Regions from separate parts of the Chroococcidiopsis sp. [FACHB-1243] genome, predicted to be linked through region 2. Evidence: riboswitches for the same ligand, from Rfam matches in the RefSeq annotation. Region 2 holds a riboswitch; the other holds the start of a gene.
What was found. A riboswitch is a leader RNA that binds a small molecule or an ion and turns the genes downstream of it on or off. The one in region 2 is predicted to bind thiamine pyrophosphate.

Region 1 (15,171 bases), on a different contig from region 2:
TTGTTTAACTCTGGAGCCGAGAGAATATTCGGCTACTCAGCAGCAGAAGCGATCGGACAACCGCTTGACTTGTTGCTACCAAAGCGTTTTGCCGCAGCACATCGTCAGCACGTAGATGAATTCGGTCAATCCCCAAATTTAGCTCGCCGGATGGGAGAACGACGCGAAATTTACGGTTGTCGCAAGGATGGGACTGAATTTCCTGCCGAGGCGAGTATCTCCAAGTTAAATTTGGGAGGAGAAACAGTATATACGGTTTACTTGCATGATGTGAGCGATCGCAAGCAAATCGAGCGGATGAAAGATGAGTTTATTTCCGTTGTCAGCCACGAACTCCGCACGCCTTTGACTTCGATTCACGGTTCTTTAGGGATGCTTGCTAGTGGTTTACTCCAGCCAGACTCACCGCAGGGACAACGCTTATTGCAAATTGCCACCGATAGCACCGAACGCTTGGTGCGCCTGATCAACGACATTCTCGATATCGAGCGGATCGAGTCGGGTAAGGTGAAGATGGAAAAAGAAAGCTGCGATGTTACCGAGTTGATAACTGAAGCAGTGAACGTGATGCAGCCTCTCGCCGACAAAGCTGGGATTACCTTATCTGTCTCTAGCCTACCGATTCAGGTATGGGCAGATCCAGACCGCATCGTTCAAACTCTCACCAATCTACTTTCTAACGCGATTAAATTCTCGCCTAGTGGTAGTACTGTTTGGTTGAGTGTGGAATTAGGGAGCAGGGAGAAGAGAGCTGAGGGAGCCCAGGGAGCTGAGGAAGCTGAGGGAGAAAAAATCCCACTCACCACTTTCTCACCAACTACCAACGTTATATTCCAAGTGCAAGACACCGGACGCGGTATTCCAGCTGATAAGCTTGATAGTATATTTGAACGATTACAACAAGTTGACTCAACAGATTCTCGCAAGCATGATGGGACTGGTTTAGGGTTGGCAATTTGCCGCAGTATCGTACAACAGCATGACGGGCGCATTTGGGTTGAAAGCGTTCTGGGTGAGGGCAGTACTTTTTACTTTACGCTGCCTGTCTTGCAAGCTAAGTCTAGTCGCGAGTCAGATAGCTCTTTAAATCTTCCCTCACTCCTTACTTCTGACTCTTCTCCCCTCATACTTATCTGTGATGACGATCCTCATGTTGGGACTGAACTACAAACCTTGCTGGAGAATAAAAGCTATCGCACGGTCGTCGTGCATTCTGGACAAGAAGCGATCGCCTCTGCTGCTACCTTACATCCTGATGCAATTTTACTAGATTTGCTGATGCCAAAAATGAATGGCTGGGAGGTAATGGCAAAGCTGAAAGAGCGATCGGATACGAAAGACATTCCCATCGTCATTTGTAGTATTTGCGCTCCTAGTCAGAGTCCGCTCAGTCAAAATTCGAGCGCTTGGGTGAGTAAGCCAGTTGATGAAAACTCGCTGTTTGACTCTCTCCAGCTAGCTCTAGCTAAAAGCGCTCGACCAGTCCGCGTATTGCTGGTTGAGGATGATGCCGAGTTAGCCGAACTTTTGCTTGCACTGCTTAAAAGTCATAATATTGAAACTTTTCTTGCCAAAAATGGACGCGAGGCAATTCGTTTAAGTCAAGAAATCAAACCCGATCTACTGATTCTCGATCTGATTCTGCCTCAAGTGGATGGATTTGGTGTCGTTGAGTGGCTGCATCAACACGATCGCCTTTACAGTATTCCTTTAGTCGTCTATTCTGCCAAAGACCTCGACCACTCGGAGCGAAATCGGCTCAAGCTAGGACATACGGAGTTTCTGACCAAAGGACGAGTCTCTCCTCAAGAATTCGAGCAAAGGGTATTGGAGTTAATCGGACAAATGACTCAAAGCAAACAACAATAGTAATATGGCGATCGCTCTCTACTCTCGATTCCCTTGTTATGCGCGTCATCATTCAGCGAGTTAAATCTTCTTACGTCACCGTTGGCGAACAAACTATTGGCAAAATTGGACGGGGTTTAAACTTGCTGGTGGGAATTGCCAATACTGATACGGAAGCAGAACTGGACTGGATGGCGCGTAAATGTTTGGAATTGCGTCTATTCGGTGCAGAGGAAGGGAACGATCGCTGGCAAAAATCCGTCACAGAAATCGATGGCGAACTCTTAGTTGTCAGTCAGTTTACTCTGTATGGCGATTGTCGTAAAGGTCGCCGCCCTTCCTTCGATCGCTCGGCTGCACCAGAAGCAGCGAAAAACCTATACAATCTGTTTGTGGAAAAGCTACGCGACAGTGGTTTAAAAGTAGAAACGGGAGAGTTTGGCGCGATGATGCATGTTTTTATTGATAATGATGGTCCCGTGACTTTGCTACTAGAGCGAGAAGCCATATAAAAAAGTCAAAATTATTGATTCATGATGTTAAATAAAGTTGTTGTGAAAAGAATGCAGATATTTTTTGCATTCTTATTTTTGGTTGCAATATTAACAAAATTAGAAACCAATTCTTGGAACGATGCTTCCAGAATGGCAACGATTGAGTCATTGGTGGACTTTCACACTTTTAGTATCGATCGCTCTACTTATATCTGGACTGGCGATAAATATTTCTATCAAAATCATTTTTATTCTGACAAGCCACCAATTATGGCTTTGTATAGTTCGGTATTTTATTTATTTCTAAAATCTGTCTTTAGTCTGACTATTGCCACGCATCAATCTGCAACCTACTTTCTATTAACAGTTCTAATCATGGGCGTTATGTCCAGCTTAGGACTAGTTTGCTTGTACGAGATTTTCAAATTTTTTCGGATTGACGAGTGGTGGACAAATATTGTGCTGCTGCTTGCGGGGGCGGGAACGCTAATTTTACCATATTCAATTGTTTTTAACAACCATGCTTTTAGTGGCAGTCTTTTACTCTTCAGCTTTTACTTTTTATTACTCAGACGACACGAAGTAAGAAATGCCGCGATCGCCGGATTTTTTATTGCTTTTGCTGGTAGTACTGATATTACAATGTTCGCCTTAATTCCGTTGTATTCTATTTTGTTATTCGATCGGAGTCATCGAGCTAAACTTTCTTTCGTTTTGGCTTGTATTCCCGTCATATTGCTGTATGTATGGTTGAATCTTTATACTTCTGGCAGTATCATTCCTCCAGCAATGAATGCTAAATTATGGGACTATCCAGGCTCTTATTTTGGTGCAGGTAATCTTTCAGGATTGGTAGGACACGATTTACAGAGTCTCGCTATTTATGCTTTTCATATGCTTGTTGGTAGTAGAGGGCTGCTATCCTATACTCCAATTTTATTATTTGCAATTTATGGTTGGAGTAGAGCCATAATGCAACCAGGTTTTAAATATAAGAAAGAGTATTTATTCATTGCTGCAATTTGTCTAGCTTACGTAATGTTTTATATTTTTCGTAGCAATAACTATAGCGGTCATAGTTATGGAGTCAGATGGTTCGCTTCAATTATGTTATTAGCGTGCGTGCCGTTAACTCACGTTCTCGAACCCATCCAAAAATCAAAACTACTGCGAGGAATTTTTCTCGCGATCGCCTCAGTTTCAATTCTAATTTCCTTAGTAGGTGCGATCGCGCCATTCGGTGGAATCAACGTCAACGGTTACAGTTCATTTTTCCTGAATCTAGAACTGTGGCAGAAACAACTGTTATGGGACAAAGTAAAAGTTATCGTAGCTGCGATCGCGGTATACGCAACATTCGCTTGGTTTTGGATACAGTTTAATCCAAACTTGGGTAGGCGATCGCAATCTCTGTGAAGATTGTCATTTGTCATTCGTCATTTGTCATTGGTGAATAGCTAGTGACAAGAGTTGAGTCTAGTCACTAGTCACGCTTTCACTAGTCACTGGTCACTGATAACTGTATGCCTCGGATTGCCAAATCTAACAATTCCATCGGATGCATGACAGAAATCTTTTTCTCTTGTAATTTCAAATGCTTGCTAATTTGCAGCGTACAACCAGGATTGGCAGATGCAATCAAATTCGCACCTGTATTTAATAAATTTTGAACTTTTTGCTGACCTAATTCATCGGCAACATCTGGTTGCAGCATATTGTAAACTCCAGCGCTGCCACAACACAAAGCTGCGTCGATTGGTTCGCGCAACTGCACTCCTGGGATTTGTCGCAACAACTGACGGGGTTGGACGCTGATTTTTTGCCCGTGCAACAGATGACAAGCATCCTGATAAACCAAAGTTAAAGGTTTTTCAGATAGGGGTGAAAGTTTTGTCGTTAAGCCGACAGTAGCGAGAAACTCCTGTACGTCCTTGACATTGGCTGCAAATGCTTGTGCTTTTTCCCGATATTCTGGATCGTCTTGCAATAAGTGTCCGTACTCTTTCAAAGTATGACCGCAGCCAGCAGCGTTAATAATGACCGCATCTACGCCTGTATCGGCAAAAGCATCTATCATCTGTCTGGCTAGTGCTTTCGCCTGTTCTTCTTGTCCCTGGTGATGCGGTAGCGCCGCACAGCAGCCTTGAGATTTAGGAATAACGACTTCACAGCCATTTGCTGTTAATACCCTGACAGTAGCTTCATTAATCGGGGAGAAAAATAGCCGTTGAACGCAACCTAAAATTACTCCTACCCGATAGCGCTTTTCTCCCTGTGCTGGAATTACCGTAGGCAAATCGTCCCGAAAAGATTTCAGCGTAATTTTGGGTAAGATTGATTCCATCGCCGCCAATCTAGGAGAAATGTATTTCAAGATTTTGGTAGCGCGGACGAGTTTTTGCACGCCTAACAATTGATACAAAAATAAAGGCACTAGCATCCACCGCAGGCGATGGGGATAGGGGAAGAAGGAGAAAATAAGCTTTCTGTAGAGGCGATCGCCTAAACTACGAGGATAGTTGCGTTCTACTTGGGGACGAGTCGCAGAAATTAATTTGTCATACTGCACCCCTGAAGGACAAGTGGTGACGCAAGCAAGGCATCCCAAACAAGAATCAAAGTGTTCCACTGTAGCGGCATTGAGGGCAATTTCGCCTTCGTTAATTGCATCCATCAGGTAGATTCGACCTCTAGGCGAATCCATCTCTTTGCCAATGACGCGATAACTAGGACAAGTAGATAGGCAAAAGCCACAGTGAACGCAGGTATCGATGAGTTTCGGATCGGGGGGATGTTGTGGATCGAACCCTTTTAAATTCTTAATTGACCCTGTTTCTGGATCTAGTAAATGATGATTTAAAGGATTTTCTGAAGTTTGCATAGTGGTTGATGGTTGATAGTTGATAGTTGATGGTTGACAGCGATCGACAATTAACTATCAACAATTAACTAATGTTTATTAAATCTCGCCGACAAACCTTTGCGGACTCAAAACATTTTTTGGATCGAACTGTTGCTTGATGCGTCGCATTAAATCTAAAGCATTGCCTCGATAACCCCAGACATCAAGCTGCTGCTTAAATACTGCTGGGGCTTCTAAAACAGACAAATAACCTCCTTGATTTTGGCAGTGAGTTCTCATACTTAAAACCGTGTTTGCCTTGACATTAGTATTGTCAAATCTGATAACTCCTAAACCGCTACCAACATGGATTGTACCGATCGCCGATTCTGGCGCAATCCGATCTAAATAGAGCAAAGTTGCAACAGCAGTTGCTGGTAATACTCCTATTTTGCAAGTAACTGCTTGCATTGGTTGAGGAGAACGTATTTGTACTTGTAATTGTTGCCATAAGTTAGCTTCGTCCGCATCTGAGTAGGTGGTGCTTTGCAATCCCAATTGTTGTCCCATTTCTACTAGCCGTGCGGTTTGTTCTCGGACGCTAGCACTCAGGCTTTGGAAGCGAACCATTAATCCTAATCCTTGACCTATTCCTATGGTAGTGACTAGATGAGAAGATAGCAGGTCGGCTTGGGTGGGAGTTAACGCCGAACTCCTGATTTTAGATGTCGCTTGGGCGATCGCCTCAGCTGTGCCTGTCAGCGTCACCGTCCCCGATGCGGGTGGTAGGGGGTAAACCCGTAGTGTTACCTGGGCGATCGCGCCTAGCGTGCCGTAAGAACCTGTAAATAGCTTCATTAAGTCGTACCCAGCGACGTTTTTAACGACTCGTCCCCCAGCTTTGGCAATTTCTCCATCAGCACGGACAAAGGAAATACCTAGTAGTTGATCGCGCACGCCGCCGTAACGTTGTCGGAGTGAATTGGTATCAGCCGTGGCGACAATGCCCCCGATTGTAGCTGATTCTGGTGCGGTGGGGTCGAGGGCAAGAAATTGTCCTGTAGGGGCTAACACTGCTTGTAGATCGGCAAATTTCATCCCCGCTTCTACAGTTACGGTTAAATCTCCGACAGCGTGTTGGATGAGTCGGTTTAGGCGTGCGGTACTGACAAGCACCTGGATATTTTTTGCCAGTCCTCCCCAGCTGAGTTTTGTACCGCTACCATAAACTAAAATTCGCCAGTTGTTGCTGTCGGTATATGCCATGACTGCTGCTAGTTCGGCTGTCGTTTGGGGATAGACAATGCAGCTAGGTGCGATACTGGAGGCGATCGCCCCCTTGATGTGTTCTTGTCGCATCGCATCTATATCTTCCCATTCCAAGACAGATTCTGGGCTGACAATAGCTGCAAGTTGGGTCGCGATCGCTTTCATCAGTAATTTTACTCATCCTGAAAATTTCGGAACTGGACTAATCTAACAACAGTGGTTTTGCCCGTAATTACTACGAGGCGATGCTAAAAAGCCGCAGTAACTAAAAGTTAACCATGTTACTACCCCCAATTCCTAGACGCTCGTGGTTGCCAATGGCGATTTTGCTATTGGCAGGGTATGCAGGTAATTATTTCAGCTTGCCGCTCTTTTTTGGCGTAGATTTTTTGTTTGGTAGTATTTCTGTTTTATTAGTAGTGCGCTTTTTCGGTATTCGCTGGGGAACAATTGCCGCAGCGATCGCCTCCGTACACACTTTCTTTCTCTGGAATCATCCCTACGCCGCGATCGTTTTGATTGGCGAAGCATTATTTATTGGTTTACTGTGGCGCAACCAAAGACAGAGTTTAGTGCTATTAGATGTCTTTTACTGGCTGCTATTAGGTATTCCGTTGGTGTGGCTGTTTTATTCCCGCTTGTTGCATGTCGATTCGGCTCAAACTTGGTTAGTGGTGTTGAAACAGTCTGTCAATGGCATTTTTAACTCTATTATCGCTAGCTTGACGATTAATTACTTACCTATTTCTAGATGGGTGAGTCGTTCTCAAGTTAGGCATACTCCATCCATGCGACAGGTTTTGTTATCTCTTTGTGCGACTTCCTGTTTTTTACCTGCACTAATTTTAGTTGTTTTAGATTGCAATTTGGTTTTCCAACAGATCCACAACACAATTCAAGTTGAACTTAAAGATACCGCTCAAGAGGTGATAGCTGGTTTGGCAGATCGCCAGCGCGAATATTTAAATGTTTTATCTCAACTCGGTCAATTAGCTACTAATAATGCGGACGCTAACGCGCCTTCATCATAATTACAGCACAGCCTGGAGTTGCTACAGCGAGTTTATCCCGAATTAATTCTATTACAAGTTATTAATGCTACCGATACTATTGTTGCCTCTGCACCCCAAATCGATCCAGCCTTAACTTCACCTGGTAAATTAGATGCACAGCATGTAAGAACTTTAAAGCAGATCGAAACTAGTCTCAAACCTACTATAGGCAACGTTCACATCCATCCGACTGAACGAATTCCCCAAATCGATATTGGCGTACCGATACTAACTAATAATCGCTTGTCTGGTGTAGTATACGCTCACCTCAACCTCTCCTATTTAGAGGACTTTTTGCGATCGCAGCTTTCTCAAAGAGTTCACCAAATTATTCTTCTCGACTCTCATAACCAGATCGTTGCCAGTAGCAATTCCAAATTACAACTGATGCAAAATTTCGATCGCCTGCGTGGGGGAGAAATGCGGTCGCTGAGTCAAAAGACAGCCAGTGGGAATATATATTTTGAAAATACATATTTATGGTTACCACCTAAAGGCAAACTTCCGGCGATGGTACGCTGGCGACGCTCTCTATATGTTAAAGAACAGCCGCTGAGCGATCGTTCTCAATGGAAACTTATTTTAGAAATTCCGGCTGCACCTTATATCGACCACCTACAACAAACTTACATCAACGACCTTACTTTCATGCTAGTTACGGTATTGATTGTTTTAATTGGCGGCATACTACTCAGCCGTAAATTAGCAAATCCATTAACCCAGTTAGCTACCGTAACTACAGATTTATCCTCTCAGTTGCCAGAAAAGAATTTGATGCGATTTCCTACTAGCCAGGTAGTAGAAATTAATTCGTTGATTGGTAATTTTCAGTTCATGACAGTGGCTTTAAATGAAAAGTTTCAAGAAGTGCAGACAGCAAACGAATCTCTACAAAAAAGAGTCCAAGAGCGTACCAAAGAACTATTGCGAACTAATCAAAAGTTAGAGCGTGAAATTAACGAGCGTCAGCAAGCTGATGCGGCTTTAAGAGAAAGTGAAGAACGCTATAGAGATTTATTTGAAAATGCTAGCGATCTAATTCAAAGTGTTACACCGGACGGTCATTTAGTATATGTAAATCGAGCCTGGAAAGAAACTTTAGATTATAGTGAAGATGAAATTTCTCGTTTGATAATTTTTGATGTTATTCATCCCGACAATTTAGAGCATTGCCAGAAAACTTTTCGGGAAGTCATGTCAGGAAAACAAATTTCGGAAATTGAAACCGCATTTATAACTAAACAAGGTGAGAAAGTTTGGGTTGCAGGTAGTATTAATTGTAAAATTATCAATGGTAAGCCAATCGCTACCCGTGGTATATTTCGCAATATCACAGAACGAAAGTTAGCCGAAGCTGAGATGATTTACGCCTTAGAAAAAGAGAAACAATTAGTAGAGTTGAAATCGCGATTTATTACTACAGCATCTCACGAATTTCGGACTCCGCTCACGACAATTCTAATGTCAGCTAAGCTCCTCGAACAATTTGGCGATCGCGCTTCAGAAGATAAAAAACGCATGTATCTCGATCGAATTCAAATTGCCACCAAACGCATGACACAATTGTTAGATGATGTTTTATTGATTGGTAAAGCTGAAGCCGAAAAACTCGAATTTAATCCCACACCAGTATCCTTAGAAAAATTTTGTCATGACTTAGTAGAAGAAATGCGAATGAGTGCTAGTAGCAAACACTCAATTATTTTTACCAGTCAAACACAACAGATAACTGCTAATGTCGATGAAAAATTGCTCCGTTATATTTTGAGTAACTTACTTTCCAATGCAATCAAAGACTCGCCAAAAGGCGGCGACATCGATTTAAGCTTATCTATTAAAGCCGGAAAAGCAATTTTTTACATCCGCGATCGAGGAATTGGTATTCCTACTCAAGATATAGAACAACTCTTCCACTCTTTTCATCGCGGTAGTAACGTAGAAAATATCTCTGGTACGGGCTTGGGAATGTCTATTGTCAAACAGTGTGTGGACTTGCACGGCGGCGAGATTAGCGTCACTAGTGAAGTTGGAATAGGAACGACTTTTGTGGTGACTCTGCCGATATAATCAGTTATCAGTGACCAATTACCAATTACCAACTACCAACTACCCATTACTTTTCCATCTGTTGCAAAATCTGCTCTACATAACTTATGCCTGTTGAGTTGTTTTGCGTGGAGTAGAGATCTTTGGCTTTATGCAAAGATGCTTGTGCTTCGGGCAAATTTCCTTGACTCCAAAATGCTACACCGAGGTTTTGGTAAGAGGTTGGATCGTTGGGTTTGAGTTGAATTGCTTGTCGAAAAGCAGCGATCGCTTCTGCAAATTTGCCTTGACTACCGAGGGCGATTCCTAAATTATTGTAGGTTTCAAAATTACGCGGATTGATGGCAAGAGCATGTTTGAAGGCGTTTTCTGCTTGGATGTACTGTTGCTGATTGCCAAAAGCAAGCCCTAAATTATTGTGAGCGTTTTCGTACTGAGGATAAATATCAATTGCTTGATTGAAAGCCGCGATCGCTTCTGAGAATTTTCCCTGTTCGGCTAACTCTACGCCTCGATTGTTGTGCGTTGCTGCTACCTGTAAGTTTTCTTGCGGTTTGACTTGCCTTGGTAACGTTTCTACAGCATAGCTAGGTTGCATCCCTAGCATCAGTATGCTGACACCGACAAATGCAGCTCGGAATTTTGTCAAGAAAGCCTGTGGTACTCTCATCGCTACCTTCCTAGCAACTTCTCGCCTAATTCCATTGTAGGGCTTAGACAGTGTAGAGACGTTACATGTAACGTCTCTACAAAAGTTGTTGTGACTAGCGAGTCAGCTAAAAAGTAAGAAGTAAGAGGCAGAACGCCAACTTAGGAGTTACGACTTAGAAACCTGTGGCTTTTCTACCGAAGTTTGGGCTTTACCATTCTTAGCATTACCGTGCGTGTGTCCGTTGCCGTTGCGGGGTTGAATCACGCCATAACCGCCATGATTGCGTTCGTAAATGACGTTTATTTCTCCAGTTTCGGCATTGCGGAACATATAAAAATCGTGATCGACGAGTTGTAGTTGTTCTAGGGCTTCATTCAGCGTCATTGGTGGCATGGCGAAGTATTTCGTCCGAACGACTTCGCTAGGTAATTCGGGAGTGCGATCGCCAATCAGATCGGTAACAACAGGTGGTTCTACTGCCTCTAAGCTGGTTTTTGGCTGAGTTTTCTTGTCTTGCAGTCTTTCTTTATACTTGCGTAGCTGTCGGGCAATTTTATCGGCAACTAGATCGATGCTGGCGTATAAGTTCTCGCTACTTTCCTCTGCCCGAATTACAGTTCCGTTGGCGTAAATTGTGACTTCCGCTGCTTGTTTTGGGTTGATCCTGGGATTGCGGGCTACTGACAAATGAACATCTACTTCAGTGGTTAGAGTTTGAAAATGATTGACTGCCTTTTCTATTTTCTGATTCACGTACTCGCGAATGGCATCGGTGATTTCGATGTTTTTGCCATGGATCACAAGCTTCATATTTAATTCTCCCGATGGATACGAACCAAATTTGTGTTAGGTTAAATACAAAGCAGCAACAATTTGCTGTCAGTGTCTACTTACTAAAAGCCCGAATTCTGGTGTTTTAAGTACTCCAGAAATCAATCGATTGGTGCGCTCTTTGTCACCATTTCACCACGCTTTAGTTTATCAACTTCGCTATTTTGCGATGAAAATTTACCAGTCGCACTTCCTGTCGAAAAGGGTTTGTTCCTGCTGATAAACTACAGGTATTTCCCAGTTGGAGGGCGATCTGGGATTTTTCCTAGTAGAATCTCGACTTCCACATCGAGTCTGGCGTGGTGGTAAAGCCTTCCTCCCTGCTGTGTTTGTGTTTCTACTTTCAAGTTAGCACTTTGTATTCTGGAAAACAGAGAGGTTTTAGTTCTTTTTAATATCCTTCGCATTCCTTGACATTTCTTGATGTAGTCAATCGCAAATGCAATAAAATTTGGTAAAAAATACGCTTGAATTTTTCTGCGATCGCTTGTAGTCATCTCCATGAAACGCCATCAATGCTATCTTTATAATTACGGACTCGTCTGTTATGCTAAGGCTTGGAATTGGCAAAAAAATCTGTTGCAACAGCGCCGCCAAGATCCCGATTTACCTGATGTCTTAATTTTGTTGGAACACCCGCCAGTCTACACTTTAGGACACGGAGCTAGTTTAGATTTTCTGCAATTCGACCTTGACAAACATGCAGAAAAAGTATATAGGATAGAAAGAGGTGGAGAGGTAACTTATCACTGTCCCGGTCAACTGGTAGGCTACCCGATTTTAAATCTGCAATTCCACCACAAAGATTTGCACTGGTATTTGCGGCAGCTAGAAGAAGTCTTAATTCGCGTATTAGCAGTTTACGGGTTGCAGGGCGATCGCGTCCCTGGTTTAACTGGGGTATGGTTGGAAGGATACAAGGTAGCAGCGATCGGGATTAAAGTCAGTCGCTGGGTGACAATGCACGGTTTTGCTTTGAATGTCTGTCCCGATATGGCAGGTTTTAGTAAAATTGTCCCCTGCGGGATTGCCGATAAACCCGTGGGTAGTTTAGCTCAATGGATACCAGATATTCAACTAGAGCAGGTGAAATTGCAAGTTGCGCGATCGTTTGCAGAGGTATTTGAAGTAGATTTGGTTGATTCAGATTACTCATTTCTCATACCATCAGGTAAATAAACACCTTTAAGATCTGCACCGCGCAGATTAGTTCCTGCTAATTTTGCCCCTTGCAAATTTGCATCTTGTAGAGAAGCATTTCGTAAATCGGCATTTCTTAAGTTTGTATTTCCCAAATAAGCATCATCTAGTACAGCATCTCGGAGAATCGCCCGTTGAAAATTAGCATCTTGAAGATTAGCATTTTCTAATATTGCGAGTTGCAAATCGGCATCTCGAAAATTAACGCCCCTGAGATAAGCAGTATCTAGTTTTGCACCTCGAAGACTGCTACCCTCCAGATTGGCATTTTCCAGGTTTACTTTTTCTAAGTTGGCATTATTCAAGTTAGCATTGTCTAAATCGACAGATCTCAGGTAAGAATTTTCTAATTTTGCACCTCGAAGATTGCTACTTGCTAAATTAGCATTTTCTAAATTTGTATTTTCTAAGTCAGCATTTTCTAAGTTGGTATAGCTAAGATCGGCATTTCTCATATTTGCACCTCTCAGTTTTGCGCCCCTCAATTTTGCACCTTGAAGATCGGCATTTTCTAAGTTACATCCTTCACATTCATTAGTAGATAGTAACTGTTCGATCGCGCTATTTTGTTGCTTAACTAATTGGACGCTGCGATCGCTCGATCGGATGCTGGGATTGTAGGGTGCGATCGGTGGAGCGTTCGCGTAAGCCAGTAAACTTAGTATAGGAGCTAACATCGCGTATAAAATCCTGAAGCGATCGGTTATTAATTTTTAGTCTAATCTTTTCGGAAATAGACGGTGTACTTTTCCCGCCAAATATTATTTTTACGATTTTTCGCTTTACTCCAACAATCATTTAGCTTGCATACATAGAAAAAATTAATTAACTCAAAAATTAACAAACTGCGGCTAGGTAGAAGTGATACAATCGACAACCATAGCTAGGGGTGTCTGGGAAACCAGGCTGAGACAGTCCCTTAGAACCTGAGACTGGGTAATACCAGCGGAGGGAAGCTGTTTATGCGAGGAACTCGAAATGCGTACAGAATGGATCGCGAAGCGTCGCGGGCAAGATAACGTGTCTCAAATGCACTTTGCCCGTAAAGGTGTGATAACCGAAGAAATGCATCATGTCGCCCGACGGGAAAATTTACCCGTGGAGTTGATTCGAGATGAAGTAGCACGGGGCAGAATGATTATCCCTGCCAATATCAATCATCCCAATTTGGAACCGATGTGTATTGGCATCGCCTCCAAATGTAAGGTGAACGCTAATCTTGGTGCTTCGCCCAACTCTTCCAACTTAGATGAAGAAGTTGCCAAGCTCAATCTAGCGGTAAAATACGGAGCCGATACCGTCATGGACTTATCCACAGGCGGCGGTAACTTAGATGAAATTCGCACTGCAATTATTAACGCTTCTCCCGTGCCAATTGGCACTGTACCAGTTTATCAAGCTTTAGAAAGCGTCCACGGCAGTATTGAAAAGCTCACTGCGGAAGATTTTCTCCACATCATCGAGAAACACGCCCAGCAAGGTGTAGACTACATGACAATTCATGCTGGGATCTTAATCGAGCATTTGCCATTAGTCAAAAACCGAATTACTGGAATTGTCTCCCGTGGTGGAGGTATTTTAGCGCGGTGGATGTTGCACCACCACAAACAAAATCCGCTGTACACGCACTTACGCGACATTATTGAGATTTTTAAGAAATACGACGTGTCTTTTAGTTTAGGTGACTCTTTACGCCCTGGCTGTCTCCACGATGCATCCGACGAGGCACAGTTGGCAGAATTAAAAACTTTGGGACAACTGACTCGTAAAGCCTGGGAACACGATGTCCAAGTCATGGTAGAAGGACCAGGACACGTCCCGATGGATCAAATCGAGTTTAACGTGCGCAAGCAGATGGAAGAGTGTTCGGAAGCACCCTTTTACGTGTTGGGACCACTGGTAACGGATATTGCTCCAGGCTACGACCATATCACTTCTGCGATCGGGGCAGCAATGGCAGGTTGGTATGGTACGGCAATGTTATGCTATGTCACACCTAAAGAACATTTAGGCTTACCCGATGCTGAAGACGTGCGGAATGGTTTAATTGCCTACAAAATCGCCGCCCATGCTGCGGACGTGGCAAGACACCGCATCGGTGCTAGAGATAGGGATGACGAGCTTTCAACCGCCCGTTACAATTTCGACTGGAATCGTCAGTTTGAATTATCCCTCGATCCAGACAGGGCAAAGGAATATCACGATGAAACCCTGCCAGCAGATATCTATAAAACTGCTGAATTCTGCTCGATGTGCGGTCCCAAATTCTGCCCGATGCAAACAAAAGTTGATGCTGATGCGCTGACCGAACTAGAGAAGTTCTTGGCGCGAGAAACTGTAAAAGGATAAAGGATAAAGGACAAAGGAGACAGAAAAGGTGTGGGGAGAATTCGGAATTCGGAATTCGGAATTAATTGTGACTTGCGACTGATGGCTGGTGGAACCAGAATTGTCTCCCTTGTCCCCCTTGTCTCCCTTGTCCCCTGCTGCCTTAATTGTGTCTCCTCAGATATAAGACAAGTTTGCCCTCGTCGCTTTAAAATCTTTGCAGAACATAGGGTAGGATTGTCTGTCTCGCCCTAATTGTTGCTCGTTAAATTGACTAAAAATGCTTTCTTTATCCGAACAAGTTGTATTAATTACTGGTGCTTCTACTGGCATTGGGGCAGCATTGGCAAAAATTTTAGCAGAACGATTTAAGACGATTCGCTTAGTCTTGGCAGCTAGAGATGCAGACAAGTTGGAAAAGGTCGCTAGCCACTGTCGGCAATTAGGGGCAGAAGTTCTCATCGTTCCCACAGATTTAGCACAGACTGACCAAGTTGAAGCCCTAGCCCAAGCCGCGATCGCAAAATTCGGTCGCGTTGATGCTTTAGTTAACAATGCTGGCTACGGACAGATGGGACCCATAGAACTCATTCCTCACGAAGCTGCTGC
Region 2 (15,171 bases):
AGATTAAGGATTGCTATGAAAGCTAACGAACTTTATCAACAAGGAATCGATCAAGGTAGAAAAGGTCAATACAAAGAAGCATTTGACGATCTTACTCAAGCCATTAATCTCAATCCTGAGTTTGCAGAAGCTTATATTTACCGCGCTCATGCTAGAACTTTAACAGGAGATAAAAAGGGGGCATTGGCAGATTTTCAAAAAGCTATAGACATTTATAAGGCTAGAGGAAGAACGGACATAGCCGACATGCTTCTAACACCATTACAGGCACTAAAAAATGAAATTGAATGGGGTGACGAATAATAGCTAATTTTAGCCTAGCTAGAGGTACTTAATACTATGTCTGCCATCATATGCAACATTAATCCGTATTCCAATCCTTCTACAACTGCTTGATAAGAAGCTTCTAAAATATTAGGAGAAACACCAACGGTCGTCCAACGCTGATGACCGTTTTTTGATTCTACTAAGACGCGAGTTTTTGCTGCCGTACCGCTGTGTCCGTCTAAAATTCTGACTTTGTAATCGCTCAATTCAAACTGAGCAATTTGTGGATAAAAGTTAACTAAAGCTTTTCTCAACGCCCTGTCTAATGCTGCTACAGGACCATTTCCCTCAGCGGCTTCAAGAATGTCTTGACCGTTGACAGTTAGTTTAACAGTAGCGAGGGCATTAGTATTCGTTCGCCCTTCGACTAAATCGCAGTGAACTTGAAAGCCTTTAATTTCAAAAAATTGCTGTCGTTTACCCAAAGCCTCGCGCATGAGGAGATCGAAACTGGCTTCGGCGGCTTCAAACTGATAGCCTTCACTTTCTAATTCTTTCAATCGTTGCAGAATTTGTCGCGCTGTGGGGTTATGTTTATCTAATTCAATCCCAAAAGTACGGGCTTTAGCGACGACATTGCTAATTCCTGCTTGGTCAGAAATTACGATGCGGCGGCGATTGCCAATTCGTTCTGGTTGGATATGTTCGTAGGTGAGGGGATTGCGTTCTACAGCCGAGACATGAATGCCCCCCTTATGGGCAAAGGCAGAACGCCCTACAAAAGGTGCGTGTTCGTCGGGGGCAAGATTGACAACTTCGCTGACAAAACGACTGACTTCAGTGAGTTGAGGCATTTGTGCGTCAGCAAGACATTGGTAGCCGAGTTTGAGCTGTAAGTTAGGGATGAGAGAACAGAGGTTAGCATTACCGCAGCGTTCTCCATAACCATTGACCGTCCCCTGTACCATCTTCGCCCCTTCCATCACAGCTGCGATCGCATTGGCGACAGCTGTATCGGAATCGTTGTGAGTGTGAATGCCTATTTGGGGAATTGGTAGGGGCGCACAGCTGTGCGCCCCTACAGAAATAAATGAGGCTACGTCGCGGACAATGGAGCTAACTTCATGTGGGAGAGTCCCGCCGTTGGTGTCGCACAGGACGAGCCATTCTGCGCCAGAGGCGATCGCGGCTGCTAGCGTTTTTAAGGCATAATCGCGATTGTGTTTGTAGCCATCAAACCAGTGTTCGGCATCGTAAATGACTCGTCGCCCTTGGCTGCGAAGGTAGGCAACTGTATCGCGAATCATCTCTAAATTTTCTTCCAGGCTGCACTTTAGCCCCTCTGTAACGTGGAGATCCCAAGATTTACCAAAGATCGTTACCCAACGAGTCCCAGCAGCCAGAATCGCTTGCAGGAGTGAATCTTCAGCCGCACTGACATGGGGACGACGGGTAGAACAAAAAGCAACGACTTCGGCTTGTTTGAGGGGCTCTTCCTTCAGATGCCAGAAGAATTGTACATCTCTAGGATTTGCCCCAGGCCATCCACCTTCGATAAAGGGAACGCCCAATTGGTCTAGCTGGCGGGCAATGCGTAATTTATCCTCTAAGGATACAGACAAGCCTTCACGCTGCGTACCGTCGCGCAGGGTTGTATCGTAAATCCAGATCTGGTTTGGATTGGAGGCAGGGGGTAATGCTTCGGTCATAGGGAAAGAACAAACACAGGAAAGCTCGAACTCTAGAAAGCGATATTCTGATTTTAGGTAGAACTAAATAGCGAAGTCGCTAGCTAACATGAATATGGTAAAGGTAATTGCTCAGGGTAAAACAATTGAATGCGATCGCGGCGCTAATTTACGACAAGTCTTGCTTAAGCATGACATTGAGTTGTACAACGGTGGCGCTAAAGTTATCAATTGTCACGGTATTGGCAGTTGCGGTACTTGTGCGGTGTTAGTTGAAGGCGAAGTTTCCGAGCCAAATTGGCAAGATAAAACCCGTCGCTCCCTTCCTCCCCATTCTCCCACGCGCAACTTAAGGTTAGCGTGCCAAACAAAAGTTTTAGGTGATGTAAAGGTAACAAAATTTGACGGCTTCTGGGGACAAGGTACGGAAACTGTGTGGAATTCGGAATTATAGAAAGTGAAAGCTGAGGGGTTTATTGATGGAGATGAAGATCTGCGTTTTTCCTGTCGATGTGTTATGTAGCGAACTACTATGACAATAGGGATAACATGAGAAGCTATGCACATTTTCCGCTTATCCGCGTGCTAGGATAGTCAACCATAGCTAGGGGTGTCTGGGGAACCAGGCTGAGATAGTCCCTTAGAACCTGAGACTGGGTAATACCAGCGGAGGGAAGCTGTTTATGAGAACTCAAGATATATACAGAATGGCTGGCGAAGCATTGCGGGTAAAAGCGATCGCTCGTGTTCTCGCCTCTTGCCTAACTCACAAATGACAAATGACAAATGACAAATGACAAATGACATTTTAATTATTGGTGGCGGGGTCGTTGGTTTGGCGATCGCCGTTGAGTTAAGATTGCGCGGTGCATCTGTCACTTTACTTTGCCGCGATTTTCATGCTGCGGCAAGTCATGCAGCGGCGGGAATGCTAGCGCCTCAAGCCGAACAACTCCCTCCAGGGGCAATGTTAGATCTGTGTTTGCGATCGCGATCGCTCTACCCCGAATGGACGCGCAAGCTAGAAGAAATTAGCGGTAAACCAACAGGTTACTGGGCTTGCGGAATTTTAGCTCCAGTTTATCAGCAAGAAAAGGGGGACAAAGAAGCAGAAGGGCAGAGGAGCAGAGGAGCAGAGGAGCAGTCTAAAATTTCCCGACTCCCGACTCCCGACTCCCGACTCCCGACTCTCCCCGCACACTGGCTAGATTGTCAAGCAATCCACCTCTACCAACCAGGATTGAGTGAAGCCGTTGAGGGCGGTTGGTGGTATCCCGAAGATGCTCAAGTCGATAATCGGGCTTTGACTTTGGCTTTATGGTCGGCAGCAGAATCTTTGGGCGTAGATTTGCACGATGGAATTGCTGTTGAAGGCATTTTACAACATCAAGGGCGAGTTATTGGCGTTCAGACTGCAAGTGGTAACTTCCCAGCCGATCGCTATATTCTGGCATCTGGTGCTTGGTCGTCAGAGTTGTTACCTTTACCCGTGCGTCCGAAAAAAGGGCAAATGCTATCGGTACAAATACCAGATAGCGATCGCGCTGATGCGACTCTCCAGCGGGTTTTATATGCCCCAGATGTCTACATCGTGCCGCGCCGCGAACGCCGCATTATTATCGGTGCTACCAGTGAAGATGTAGGATTTACCCCTTGCAATACCCCAGCGGGAATTCAAGCTTTACTGCAACGTGCAATCCGCGTCTATCCCCAGTTACAAGATTATCCAATTCGCGAATTTTGGTGGGGTTTTCGTCCTGCGACTCCTGACGAACTACCCATTTTAGGAAACAGCCCTTGCTCGAATCTTACCTTAGCCACTGGTCACTATCGCAACGGCATCCTCCTCGCACCTATCACCGCCAAGCTAATTGCTGACTTATGCGAACAAAAATTAGATCCTTTGCTAGAGAGTTTTAGTTATTTGCGGTTTATGAGAGGGAGCAGGGAGCAGGGAGCAGGGAGCAGGGGGGAGAAGAGAGAGTCGCCCAGCTGAGGGAGCTGAGGGAGACATTGCCAACTACCAACTACCAACTACCAATTACCAATTATCAATTACCAACAATTTACAAATGCAAACCTTAGATCTATCACAGCAACAGTCTCTCGATCGCCCTTTAGTTATTGCCGATCGCACTTTTTCTTCCCGCTTGATGACTGGTACTGGTAAGTATCGTAATGTAGAAGAGATGCAGCAAAGCGTGGTTGCTAGCGGTTGTCAAATTGTCACCGTTGCCGTGCGGCGAGTGCAAACGAAAGCACCTGGACATGAAAATTTAGCTGAGGCTTTGGATTGGACAAAGCTGTGGATGTTGCCCAATACTGCTGGTTGTCAGACGGCGGAAGAAGCAATTCGCGTTGCTCGTTTGGGGCGCGAAATGGCGAAGGTTTTAGGACAAGAAGATAACAATTTTGTCAAGTTAGAAGTGATTCCCGATCCAAAATATTTGCTGCCCGATCCGATTGGGACTTTACAAGCAGCCGAACAATTGGTGAAGGAAGGGTTTGCTGTATTACCTTACATCAACGCCGATCCGATGCTGGCGAAACGGTTGGAGGAAGTCGGCTGCGTGACTGTGATGCCTTTAGCTTCTCCAATTGGTTCTGGACAAGGATTGAAAACAACGGCAAATATTCAAATCATCATTGAAAATGCTGGCATACCAGTGGTGGTAGATGCGGGTATTGGTACGCCTAGCGAAGCCGCGCAAGCAATGGAGTTGGGGGCAGATGCTTTACTGATTAACACGGCGATCGCTCAAGCTAAAAATCCTCCAGCCATGGCACGCGGCATGAAACTAGCCACTGAAGCCGGACGACTCGCCTACCTCGCCGGACGGATACCAATCAAAGATTACGCGATCGCTAGTTCCCCCCTCAGCGGCACTGTCACGAGCTAAAGCGGCTGTGCGCCCCTAACGACTCCCGCATATGTAAATTTTCTTAACTAAAGTATGAGAGTATTTCTACCATTTTTTGTTAAAGTTAAGCAAAGTAAAGAGTAGAAAGGACTTGATTCATGCCCTATACCACCGAAGAAGGCGGTCGTTTAAATAACTTTGCTGTAGAACCCAAAGTTTATACGGCAGAACCACCAAGCAACGCTCAGAAGCGTAACTATGTTATCGGTGGTGTTGCAGGTGCAGTTTTGGTTGTGGCTTTAGTATTCGTTGCCGTGGCTGTCTCTAGCGCCAGTTAATATCGAAAGTTTTTGACAATTCGATCCATTATTTTCGCCAGATGCTCGACATAGCGTTCGCACATATCATATAAGGCGAGCCAGCTAGAGAGTGAGAAAGCATTTGGGCGAAATTTTTATTTTTTAGTTTCAGTAGTAAGATGGGCAACGCCCACCAGGCAATTGCTTTTGTGGGCTTTGCCCACTCTACACCTCTGGCAGTATTTATATGTATGATTTTTATTTAAAAAACTAGAGTGCGATCGCTACCTTTTTACCAATAGTTCAGTCAACAATCGCTGTTAATGTCAATTCAAGCAGGCAAACTTTTTGCCTTCCCATTTAACTCACTATCCTTGTCGAGAGGAAGAAATTTAACTAAATTTCTGCTCTCGACGTTACTATTATGTAACTTTGCTGTGAATATCAGTATCTGTCTGCGGCATGATTAAATCGTAAGAAGTTCTGTCACCAAGTCCAATCTTTTTTGCGACAATACAAACTCTGCCCCTACGATCGTATCCCCAAGGATAGAAAATGTCGGACAACCTCAGAAGTCAAGTCGTTACCCAAGGCGTACAGCGATCGCCTAACCGTGCTATGTTACGGGCTGTCGGTTTTGGCGATGCAGATTTTACTAAACCCATCGTTGGTATTTCTAACAGTTACAGTACCATCACTCCCTGCAACATGGGAATTAACGATCTTGCCCAACGTGCTGTAGCAGGAGTGCGTAACTCTGGGGGAATGCCGCAAATGTTCGGTACGATTACCATCAGCGACGGCATTTCAATGGGAACAGAAGGGATGAAATATTCCCTGGTATCGCGGGAAGTAATTGCCGATTCAATTGAAACTGTCTGTAACGGACAGAGTATGGATGGAGTCTTGGCGATCGGCGGCTGTGATAAGAACATGCCAGGGGCGATGATTGCTATGGCACGGATGAATATCCCTGCAATATTTGTTTATGGTGGGACAATTAAACCCGGACACTACAACGGCAAAGATTTAACAGTTGTCAGTGCATTTGAAGCTGTAGGACAATACAGTGCTGGCAAAATTGACGAAACAGAATTAATCGAAGTCGAACGTCGCGCTTGTCCTGGGGCTGGTTCCTGTGGTGGAATGTATACGGCAAATACAATGTCTTCTGCGTTTGAAGCAATGGGAATGAGTTTACCCTATTCTTCCACAATGGCAGCGGAGGATGCAGAAAAAGCCGAAAGTACGGAAAAATCAGCTTTTGTTTTAGTTGAAGCAATTCGCAACCAACTTTTACCCCGCCAAATTCTCACTCGTAAAGCGTTTGAAAATGCGATCGCGACGATCATGGCTGTGGGTGGTTCTACCAATTCTGTTTTACACCTGCTGGCGATCGCCCATTCAATAGGAGTAGAACTCACTCTAGATGACTTTGAAACCATTCGCGCCCGCGTTCCAGTCCTATGCGATCTCAAGCCGAGTGGTAGATATGTAGCAACAGACTTACACAAAGTCGGCGGAATTCCCCAAGTGATGAAAATGTTGCTCGTACATGGTTTATTACATGGCGACGCGCTGACAATTACCGGACAAACCATTGCTGAAGTTTTAGCTGATGTCCCCGATACTCCACCTGCAAACCAAGATGTGATTCGTCCTTGGGAAAATCCCCTTTATGCTGAAGGACACTTAGCTATTTTGAAGGGAAATTTGGCTACAGAAGGTTCGGTGGCAAAAATTACAGGGGTGAAGCTACCAAAAATTTCGGGTCCAGCGCGGGTATTTGAATCCGAGGAAGCCTGTCTAGCGGCAATTTTGGCAAAACAGATCCAAGCAGGTGATGTCATCGTCGTGCGCTACGAGGGACCCAAAGGTGGTCCTGGGATGCGAGAAATGCTAGCCCCTACTTCGGCGATTATCGGCGCTGGCTTAGGAGATTCGGTGGGATTAATCACTGACGGGCGTTTCTCAGGTGGAACATACGGTATGGTCGTCGGTCACGTCGCCCCAGAAGCCGCTGTAGGAGGTGCGATCGCCCTGGTGCAAGAAGGAGATACAATTACCATCGACGCTCGTTCCCGTAGCTTACACCTGCACGTATCGGATGAAGAATTAGCCCAACGTCGCGCTAGTTGGAAGCCCCGCCCACCACGTTATACTACAGGCGTGTTAGCAAAGTATGCCAAGTTAGTATCTTCTAGCAGTCTCGGTGCTGTGACGGATCTGGGTCTGGGTTGATATCGAAGCGAATTCTTAAAGCGGATGGCAGAGGACAAAACCTACGATCGCGGAATGATTACTTGAACTCTGCGATTTGTCCGCTGTCCTTCTAGATTGTCCGAACCGTCTGGATTCACATTTAGTGCAGCAGGTTGGCTCTCGCCATAGCCTTTAGTCCGCAAGCGTTCGGACTCTATGCCTTCCTTGCTAGCAAGCCACTGGGCGATCGCAGCAGCGCGACGCTGGGATAGCTTCATGTTATACGCATCGCTGCCTTTCGAGTCTGTATAACCGTTGACCTGCACCATAACACTACCGGATTGTTGAATCAGGCGAGCTAACTTCTCTAACCTTGGAACAGCATCGGGACGAATATTAGCTTTGTCAAAATCAAACAGCACATCAGCTGGCAGATCGATAATTGTTTCCGACTCTGTAATACGACCATCCAAGTCAGCAACCAGTCCTTCCAGATCGCTAACATCACCTGTTAATTGACTACCGGAATCCGGAAAAGATAAGGCGCGTTCTCGTTCCTGCTTCAACGGCTCCGGTTGTACTTGCGCAGTAGCAAACTGCTGTACTTGTTTCGGATTAACTGACTCAGCAGTAGAAGCATCACGAGATTTCTCGATCGGCTCATTGCAACTTGCCAACATCATCGCAGAAACGCTGAAAGCCGCTTGGAGGAGAACGTATTTCATGGTCGTACCGATATACCGTCGTAAGGACCTACATCGGGAATGTTAATCGAAATAGTCTTTGTTCCGGCAGGCGGTGCAGGAAACTTAAACCACGCCACCTTAGACTTTTCGACGCTAGAAAAATTTCCCAAATCCACGATTGTTTTGTCCCTCTTTCCCAAAGGCGATGCCAAGTATTGACCAGATTCATCTTTAAGCACGCCATAGCGTTTTGCTGTCGCATCATCAATATAGCTAACCTGCTGAATCGGCATCTCGACATTGCGGGTGTATGCGTTGGTTGGGTTGCGATAGAGCAGTTCGACAGTGAGAATTTTTCCAGTGATGCCAGCACGCACGAGGTCAACTTCTAAACCCCCTGGTCCCGATCGCGTCTGGATCGGTTTAGGCTTCGAGTTCTTACTAAGCGTTATTAACAATGTTTTAGCTGACGCTGAAGTTATACTTGCAAGCCGGACACCTGTAAAATTTTCTGGTTCTTGAGCAGCCGCAACACTCGGCTGAGTTGCTCGTGCGTTCAAAGTATCTATTTGACACCCACAAATACTAGTAGAGAATATTAGGCAAGAGACTAAAATAACTTTGCATGTTTTCATAGTAATATTTCCGTTGCCTTAGATATCAATACAACCTACACTGATTCAAGCCATCCAACCGTCGTGTTTAGCGGCGACCAGAAAATTATAAATGAAGCGAGAAAACTTTTACACGTCCGCTATCTAAGTGCAAATCTTATTTGAGTAACACTAGAAACATCGAAAAGCTCCGATTGCCCCTACAAAGCAATGACCATGCAGAAATTCGTTCCCATTAACTGGACGTTAATTCAACAGCGCCTCACTCCATACTTATTTTTACTACCAGCGCTGCTCGTTCTAGGATTAACAGTCTTTTATCCTGCCCTGCAAGCATTTTACTTGAGCTTTACTCGTTACGAATACGACTTAACCCAAGCACCTGAATGGATTGGTTTTGCTAACTTTGAGCGTTTGTGGCAGGATAAAGTCTTTTGGCAAACTCTAGGAAATACAATATTGTATTTGGCGATCGCCGTGCCGATTTTGGTAGCAATTCCTTTGGTTTTGGCGATTTTAGTTAACCAGAAACTACGGGGAATGCACTGGTTTCGCGCTGCCTATTACACCCCAGTTATTATTTCTATGGTCGTAGCAGGGATTGCTTGGCGGTGGTTATATGCTCAGAATGGATTGCTGAATCAATTATTGAAACAAACTGGAATTTTAACTAGTGGTATACCCTGGCTGACTAGTCCCAGATTCGCCCTTTTTAGCGTCATCGCGGTGACAGTGTGGAAAGGACTAGGATACTACATGGTCATCTATTTAGCTGGGTTACAGTCGATTCCAGCAGAATTATACGAAGCCGCTACGATCGACGGTTCCGATGGCGTGCGCAAACACTGGGATGTTACAGTGCCATTAATGCGACCTTACTTAATGCTAGTAGCCGTCATTTCTGCCATTTCCGCCACCAAGGTTTTTGAAGAAATCTACATCATGACCAAAGGTGGACCCCGCAACAGTTCTAAAACTATTGTTTATTACCTTTACGAGCAAGCTTTTGGCAGTAGTTTAGATATTAGCTACGCCTGCACGATCGGTTTGGCAATGTTTCTAATCATCTTGGTTTTGTCAATTTTGAATCTGAAACTGTCGCCGAAAAATTAGCAGTGTAGAGACGTTACATGTAACGTCTCTACTTTTTCTAGCAATTAACTAACGACAAAGGGACTAAAAACAACCCAAAATACCAAGACGATCGCGGCGAGGATGAAACTCGATCTAACATTGAGATTGTGCGATCGATGCGAACCAGCAAACTTCTCCAACTCTGCGTCTGAGTGTTGGAAGATTTCCAGTTGTCTCTGGTTTGGTGCAGCACTGGTTAAACTGACAAGTACCAAAATGGCAATAGAAATGACAAACAGCAGAATCGCGAAGTGTAAGAAATTGATCGTGGCATAGACTACTAAAGGTCGCCAAGTTATCCAACCTGCTTTGACGGCGATTTCGGCGATAAATCGAATTGCACCCAAAATAAAACCAGTAATTAAGGTATTGAAAGCCGCCCTACCAGTAGCGCGTTTCCACAATATCCCCATCAAGAAGACAGCAGCAATTGGTGGTGAAACGTAGGCTTGTACGGACTGGAGATAGACATAAAGCTGATTGCTCATCAACCCGATAAAGGGAAGCCACAGCAAACCAGTCACTACCAATAGAATAGTTGAAATTTGTCCGGCTCGCACTAACTCGCGATCGCTTGCCTCTGGTTTCCATTTTTGGTAGAAGTCCATCACAACTAGCGTGGAACTACTATTAAAGACGCTGGAAAGAGAACTCATCAACGCCGCCAGTAACCCAGCTACCACTAATCCTTTAATTCCAGGCGGGAGGAGATTATTCACCATCGTGGCATATATCCGGTCTGGTTCCACGTCGGGAAACAGAATTCTCCCGGCGATCCCTGGTAAGACAAGGATAAATACGGGTAGAAGTTTTAAAAATCCAGCAAAAATTGTCGATCGCCTTGCGACTTCAATATTAGGTGCGGCAAGGGTACGTTGGACGATCATTTGGTCTGTACACCAATACCACAAACCTAAGATGGGTGCGCCGAATAAAATTCCCGTCCAGGGAAAATCGGGATGATTGATGTCTTTCCACAAACTAAAAAAGTTGGGATCGACTTTTTGATACAAAGCACCGAAACCACCCACATCAATAATTGCTGTCGCAGTTAAGAAAATTCCCCCAGCAATCAGAATAAATGCTTGGAAGAAATCAGTGTAAATAACTGCCCTTAAACCGCCAAAAATTGTATACGCACCCGTAGCTACAATCAAGGCGATCGCGCCTAGCCAAATATTCCAGCCTAAAATTGTTTGCAGAACGATCGCACCTGCATAGACTGCTACGCTAATTTTTGTAAAGACATAAGCAATTAATGAAATTGCGGATAAATAGGTACGGCACTCACGATTAAAACGCCTTTCTAAAAACTCCGGCATCGTAAATACACCAGTGCGGAGATAGAACGGCACGAATAGCCAGCCTAATAGCAACAGCATAAAACAGGCAATCCATTCAAATTGCCCCACTGCTAGACCAGAACTAGCACCGCTACCTGCTAATCCAATGAAGTGTTCGGCAGAAATATTACTAGCAAATAGACTTGCACCAATTGCTGCCCAACCAATAGTTCCACCGCCCAAAAAGTATGATTTGCTAGTCGCTAAACTTTTCTGACTCGACCAATAACCAATCGCCGCTACACCTACAAAGTAAGCAACGAGAAACACGATATCTATAGCAGCCACCGTCTTCTCCTACAAATTTAAATTTTTTTAACTAAACGTCGAACGAAAAGTTGTGTGAAGAAAAATTAAGAAGTAGGTGCGGGAATGTTCCGAACACCTACTTCTTAGATTTCTCGTAGTTTGTCGATCCCTAGCCGCAAAAAGCTGCGATTTTTAGTGAAGACTAAATTTTGTTTGATTGTTATCAGTCTTGGGTTAGATATTTTCTTAATACCAAAACTCATAATAATTAATCGTAGAAATATTTTGGACTCTTGGACAAAGTAATTTAAAATTCGTAATCAAATTTTTGAATTTTTCTTAAGTTAATCCAAACTCATCCATAAGATATATGACTGTAGCTAGATGCTCGATGATATGCTTGATTTATTAAGATGTAAAGCTGCTAAAAAACAGCTATTGTTGAGCCTAAAGGTTTTCTCTTTAGACTAAATAAAAGCAGGGTAAAATTTTTTGTAAAAAATAAAGTGAGTGGCGAACGGATGAACACAAAATTGCCGCACGCTAGATTGTTTCTGGCTGCGAATTTAGTAGCGGCTTTAGTAGGAATGAGTGCGGAAACTACCTTAGCATTGCCGCTAGAAAATAGTATGGCTCAAGTTACGTCAGTATCTCAACTATCAGACGTGCAGCCAACAGATTGGGCATTTCAAGCTTTGCAATCTTTGGTAGAAAGATATGGTTGCATTGCCGGATATCCTGATGGAACTTATCGAGGCAATCGCGCTTTAACGAGATATGAGTTTGCAGCAGGATTGAATGCTTGTTTAGATCGAGTCAACGAACTAATTACTACAGCTAGTGCGGATTTAGTAACCAAAGAAGACTTAGCAACATTACAACGATTGCAAACAGAATTTGGTACGGAACTAGCAACTTTGCGCGGTCGAGTTGATAGTTTGGAAGCGCAAACAGCAGAATTAGAAGCCAATCAATTTTCGACGACGACAAAACTTAATGTCAGTTTAATTACAGCAATTACAGATACATTTGGCGATCGCATAGCTGGAGATGAGGACGATTCTAATACGATATTCGGCTATCGTTCGCGGATGAATTTTGAAACGAGTTTTACCGGACGAGATTTACTACGGACTCGTTTGGAATTTGGTAACTTTGGCGATATGGAAGACGTGTCGGGTACGAACATGACACGGCTTAACTTCGATACGAACACCGATAACGATGTAACTGTACCGCACTTGTTGTATCGCTTTCCCGTTGGTTCCAACCTCACCTTTACTGTAGGTCCCGCCGGAGTCGGTTACACCGATATTACAGATACTCTGACTCCTCCTAGCATTGCCGATGATAGCCGAGGTATTCCCTCTCTGTTTGGCGAGTACAGTCCCCTGTATCGTCGCGGTGGTGGTGGTGCGGCGGTGAATTGGGAGATTGCCGAGAGTTTAACTTTGACTCTAGGATATTTAGCTGGTAGTCCCAGCGATCCTGGTGATGGTGCTGGTTTATTTAACGGTACGTATCACGCCTTAGCGCAACTCGCTGTAGATGGTGATTGGGGTGCGGCTGGTGTTGCTTACTCGCGCAGTTATAACCCGGCGGGAGTCGTGGATCTCACTGGTAGTACGGGTAGTTTGCTGGCTAGCGAACCATTTGGAGATGATATTGCGACATCCGCAGACATCTTTGCTTTTCAAGGTTTTTATCGCTTTTCACCCAAGTTTCAATTACATGGTTGGGTAGGTTACATCAGTGCGAGTGCCAACGGTTCGGGTTTGAGTGCGATCGCCGATGGTAGTGGAGGAACTATTGCTAGTACTGTTGAAGATGGGGATAGTGCAGATCTTTGGTATGGTGCTGTGGGTTTAACTTTCCCAGATGTGGGGGGTGAAGGTAATTTACCAGGAATTTTGGTTGGTTTACCTCCTAGAGTGACAGATAGCGATGTGCGCGATGAAGACGATACTTCATATCATGTTGAGGCTTTTTATCGTTTTCAAGTTAACGATTATATTTCTGTGACTCCTGGTTTTTGGGTTGTATTTAATCCTGAAAATAACAGCGATAATAGCAATCAATATGTTGGGGTAATTCGGACGAGTTTCAATTTTTAATCCCCAATCAATTTTGTTGAACCTGTAGGGGCGGGTTTTACCAAAGATCTTCACTCATAAACCAAGAACTCAATAAACCCGCCCTTTAGATATGATATGGTGATGAAGAATTTTTGATAGGTTAAGATTGTCGCGCAAAGACGCAAAGGCGCTAAGAGAAATCTTGGTGTCTTTGCGTTTTTTCGGATATAGTATAGTAACACTGAGATTTAACAGTATTTACTTCTGTAGGTGAGAAACCCCGAAGACGTTAGACGCGATCTGCTACAGCTAATTCAAGACGCACAACATATATCTCCTAGACTCGCATCTAGACTAGATGAAATGAGGCGCTGGATAGCTCAAAAAAAATCTGGTTTTTTGATGCGAAAAAAATATGTGATGCAGCTACTCGAGGAGTTGATAGCAGATGTGTCTTTTTGGCTTAATATCCAACTTTTAACTGAAGCAGAGAGAAACACTGAACTTGCTCAATTGTCACCCGTAGAAAGATACTGGTATGAATATTTATTTCCAACTTGGTTTAATGAAAAAGATCCAAAACTAAACCTTTGGAAGAAAAATCTGATGGCAGAAAATTTTAGTAGAAGTGATGCTGCTTTTGTTAATTTAATTTGTTCTGAAATAGAATTTTATGGCGGATATACTCTGAACCCATATATTGCTGATTTGTCAATGGCAACAGATTTAATTACCTGTTCAACAAAGGAACTAAGCCTGTGCGTTCAATTAACAACTCTTCGAGAAAAACTTTCAGATGAAAAGCAGCATGAGTGGGAGTCAACATTGAAATATTGGAGAATTCAGCGCGGACTCTTCATTAGTTTTAATTCAGTTAAAGCCCAGATTGAGGTAGAAATCGCTAGCTCTATACTCAGTAATAGCGACTTATTACCCGAACAGTGCTACCGTAGAATCAATATAGATTTATGAGGTCATCGTGACCAGTCAGCACGATACAATTAGAGAGCAAAGCATGAGGAGAGCAAAAGAAGCTCTCCAAAAAGCTAGGGCTTTAAGACATAGTAGAAGAACTCTTGGCGAAGATGGGATTTACCAACACGTAGAAGATGTAGATGGTAACTGGCTAGAAAATTGGTCTGACGAAAGCAATCCTGCTTTAGGTATTGCAGGTAATATATCTCCTAACGGGCAAAACTTACCTACGCAGACAGATTGAGTTGAGATCGCCCCAGATTGTTAGTCTAAGGGCGATTTGCACTAAAATCTCTCAACTCCAGCAAACTCTTTAATATCAGTCATCTTAGCAGCTTCCCCACAGGTGCGTGGAGTCGGGAAGATCTTGCCGGGATTAGCTAAACCTTTGGGGTTAATCGCTTCCCTGACATATTGCATCGTTTCTAAATCTGCTTCAGAAAACATGTCGGGCATAAAACATTTCTTATCTGCACCAATGCCGTGTTCGCCGGAAATACTACCACCAACTTTAACGCAGAGTTTCAGGATCTCTCCCCCCAATTCTTCTACTTGATGCAATGCCCCTGGTACGGAATTATCATACAAAATTAATGGGTGAAGATTCCCATCACCCGCATGAAATACGTTGGCAATTTGATAACCATACTGCTGGCTTAAATTTTCAATTTCTTGTAAAACAAAGGGCAGTTGAGTCCGCGGAATCACACCATCTTGGACGTAGTAATCGGGGCTGAGATGTCCGGCAGCGGCAAATGCTGCTTTGCGTCCTTTCCAC

Region 1: another riboswitch for thiamine pyrophosphate. It lies ahead of thiC (phosphomethylpyrimidine synthase); the one in region 2 lies ahead of thiO (glycine oxidase ThiO).

Annotation. Positions count from the first base shown of each region.
Region 1 is NZ_JACJQX010000047.1:4,040-19,210, reverse strand. Features, by position in the region: gene H6G17_RS26655 (response regulator) at 1-1,869, shown strand, start outside; gene dtd (D-aminoacyl-tRNA deacylase) at 1,908-2,360, shown strand; gene H6G17_RS26645 (hypothetical protein) at 2,412-3,758, shown strand; gene H6G17_RS26640 (heterodisulfide reductase-related iron-sulfur binding cluster) at 3,841-5,223, opposite strand; gene H6G17_RS26635 (FAD-binding oxidoreductase) at 5,302-6,618, opposite strand; gene H6G17_RS26630 (hypothetical protein) at 6,732-7,484, shown strand; gene H6G17_RS26625 (ATP-binding protein) at 7,503-9,572, shown strand; gene H6G17_RS26620 (tetratricopeptide repeat protein) at 9,619-10,221, opposite strand; gene raiA (ribosome-associated translation inhibitor RaiA) at 10,369-11,013, opposite strand; gene H6G17_RS26610 (hypothetical protein) at 11,259-11,537, opposite strand; gene lipB (lipoyl(octanoyl) transferase LipB) at 11,536-12,213, shown strand; gene H6G17_RS26600 (pentapeptide repeat-containing protein) at 12,183-12,911, opposite strand; TPP riboswitch at 13,110-13,205, shown strand; gene thiC (phosphomethylpyrimidine synthase) at 13,213-14,583, shown strand; gene H6G17_RS26590 (SDR family oxidoreductase) at 14,843-15,171, shown strand, end outside.
Region 2 is NZ_JACJQX010000035.1:56,231-71,401, reverse strand. Features, by position in the region: gene H6G17_RS33560 (hypothetical protein) at 1-303, shown strand, start outside; gene cimA (citramalate synthase) at 318-1,976, opposite strand; gene H6G17_RS23570 (2Fe-2S iron-sulfur cluster-binding protein) at 2,071-2,409, shown strand; TPP riboswitch at 2,552-2,647, shown strand; partial or broken gene thiO (glycine oxidase ThiO) at 2,749-3,864, shown strand; partial or broken gene H6G17_RS23560 (thiazole synthase) at 4,061-4,855, shown strand; gene H6G17_RS23555 (ssl1498 family light-harvesting-like protein) at 4,975-5,154, shown strand; gene ilvD (dihydroxy-acid dehydratase) at 5,671-7,356, shown strand; gene H6G17_RS23545 (OmpA family protein) at 7,398-8,042, opposite strand; gene H6G17_RS23540 (hypothetical protein) at 8,039-8,563, opposite strand; gene H6G17_RS23535 (sugar ABC transporter permease) at 8,828-9,730, shown strand; gene H6G17_RS23530 (sodium/solute symporter) at 9,775-11,382, opposite strand; gene H6G17_RS23525 (iron uptake porin) at 11,865-13,457, shown strand; gene H6G17_RS23520 (hypothetical protein) at 13,782-14,390, shown strand; gene H6G17_RS23515 (hypothetical protein) at 14,434-14,637, shown strand; gene glcD (glycolate oxidase subunit GlcD) at 14,679-15,171, opposite strand, start outside.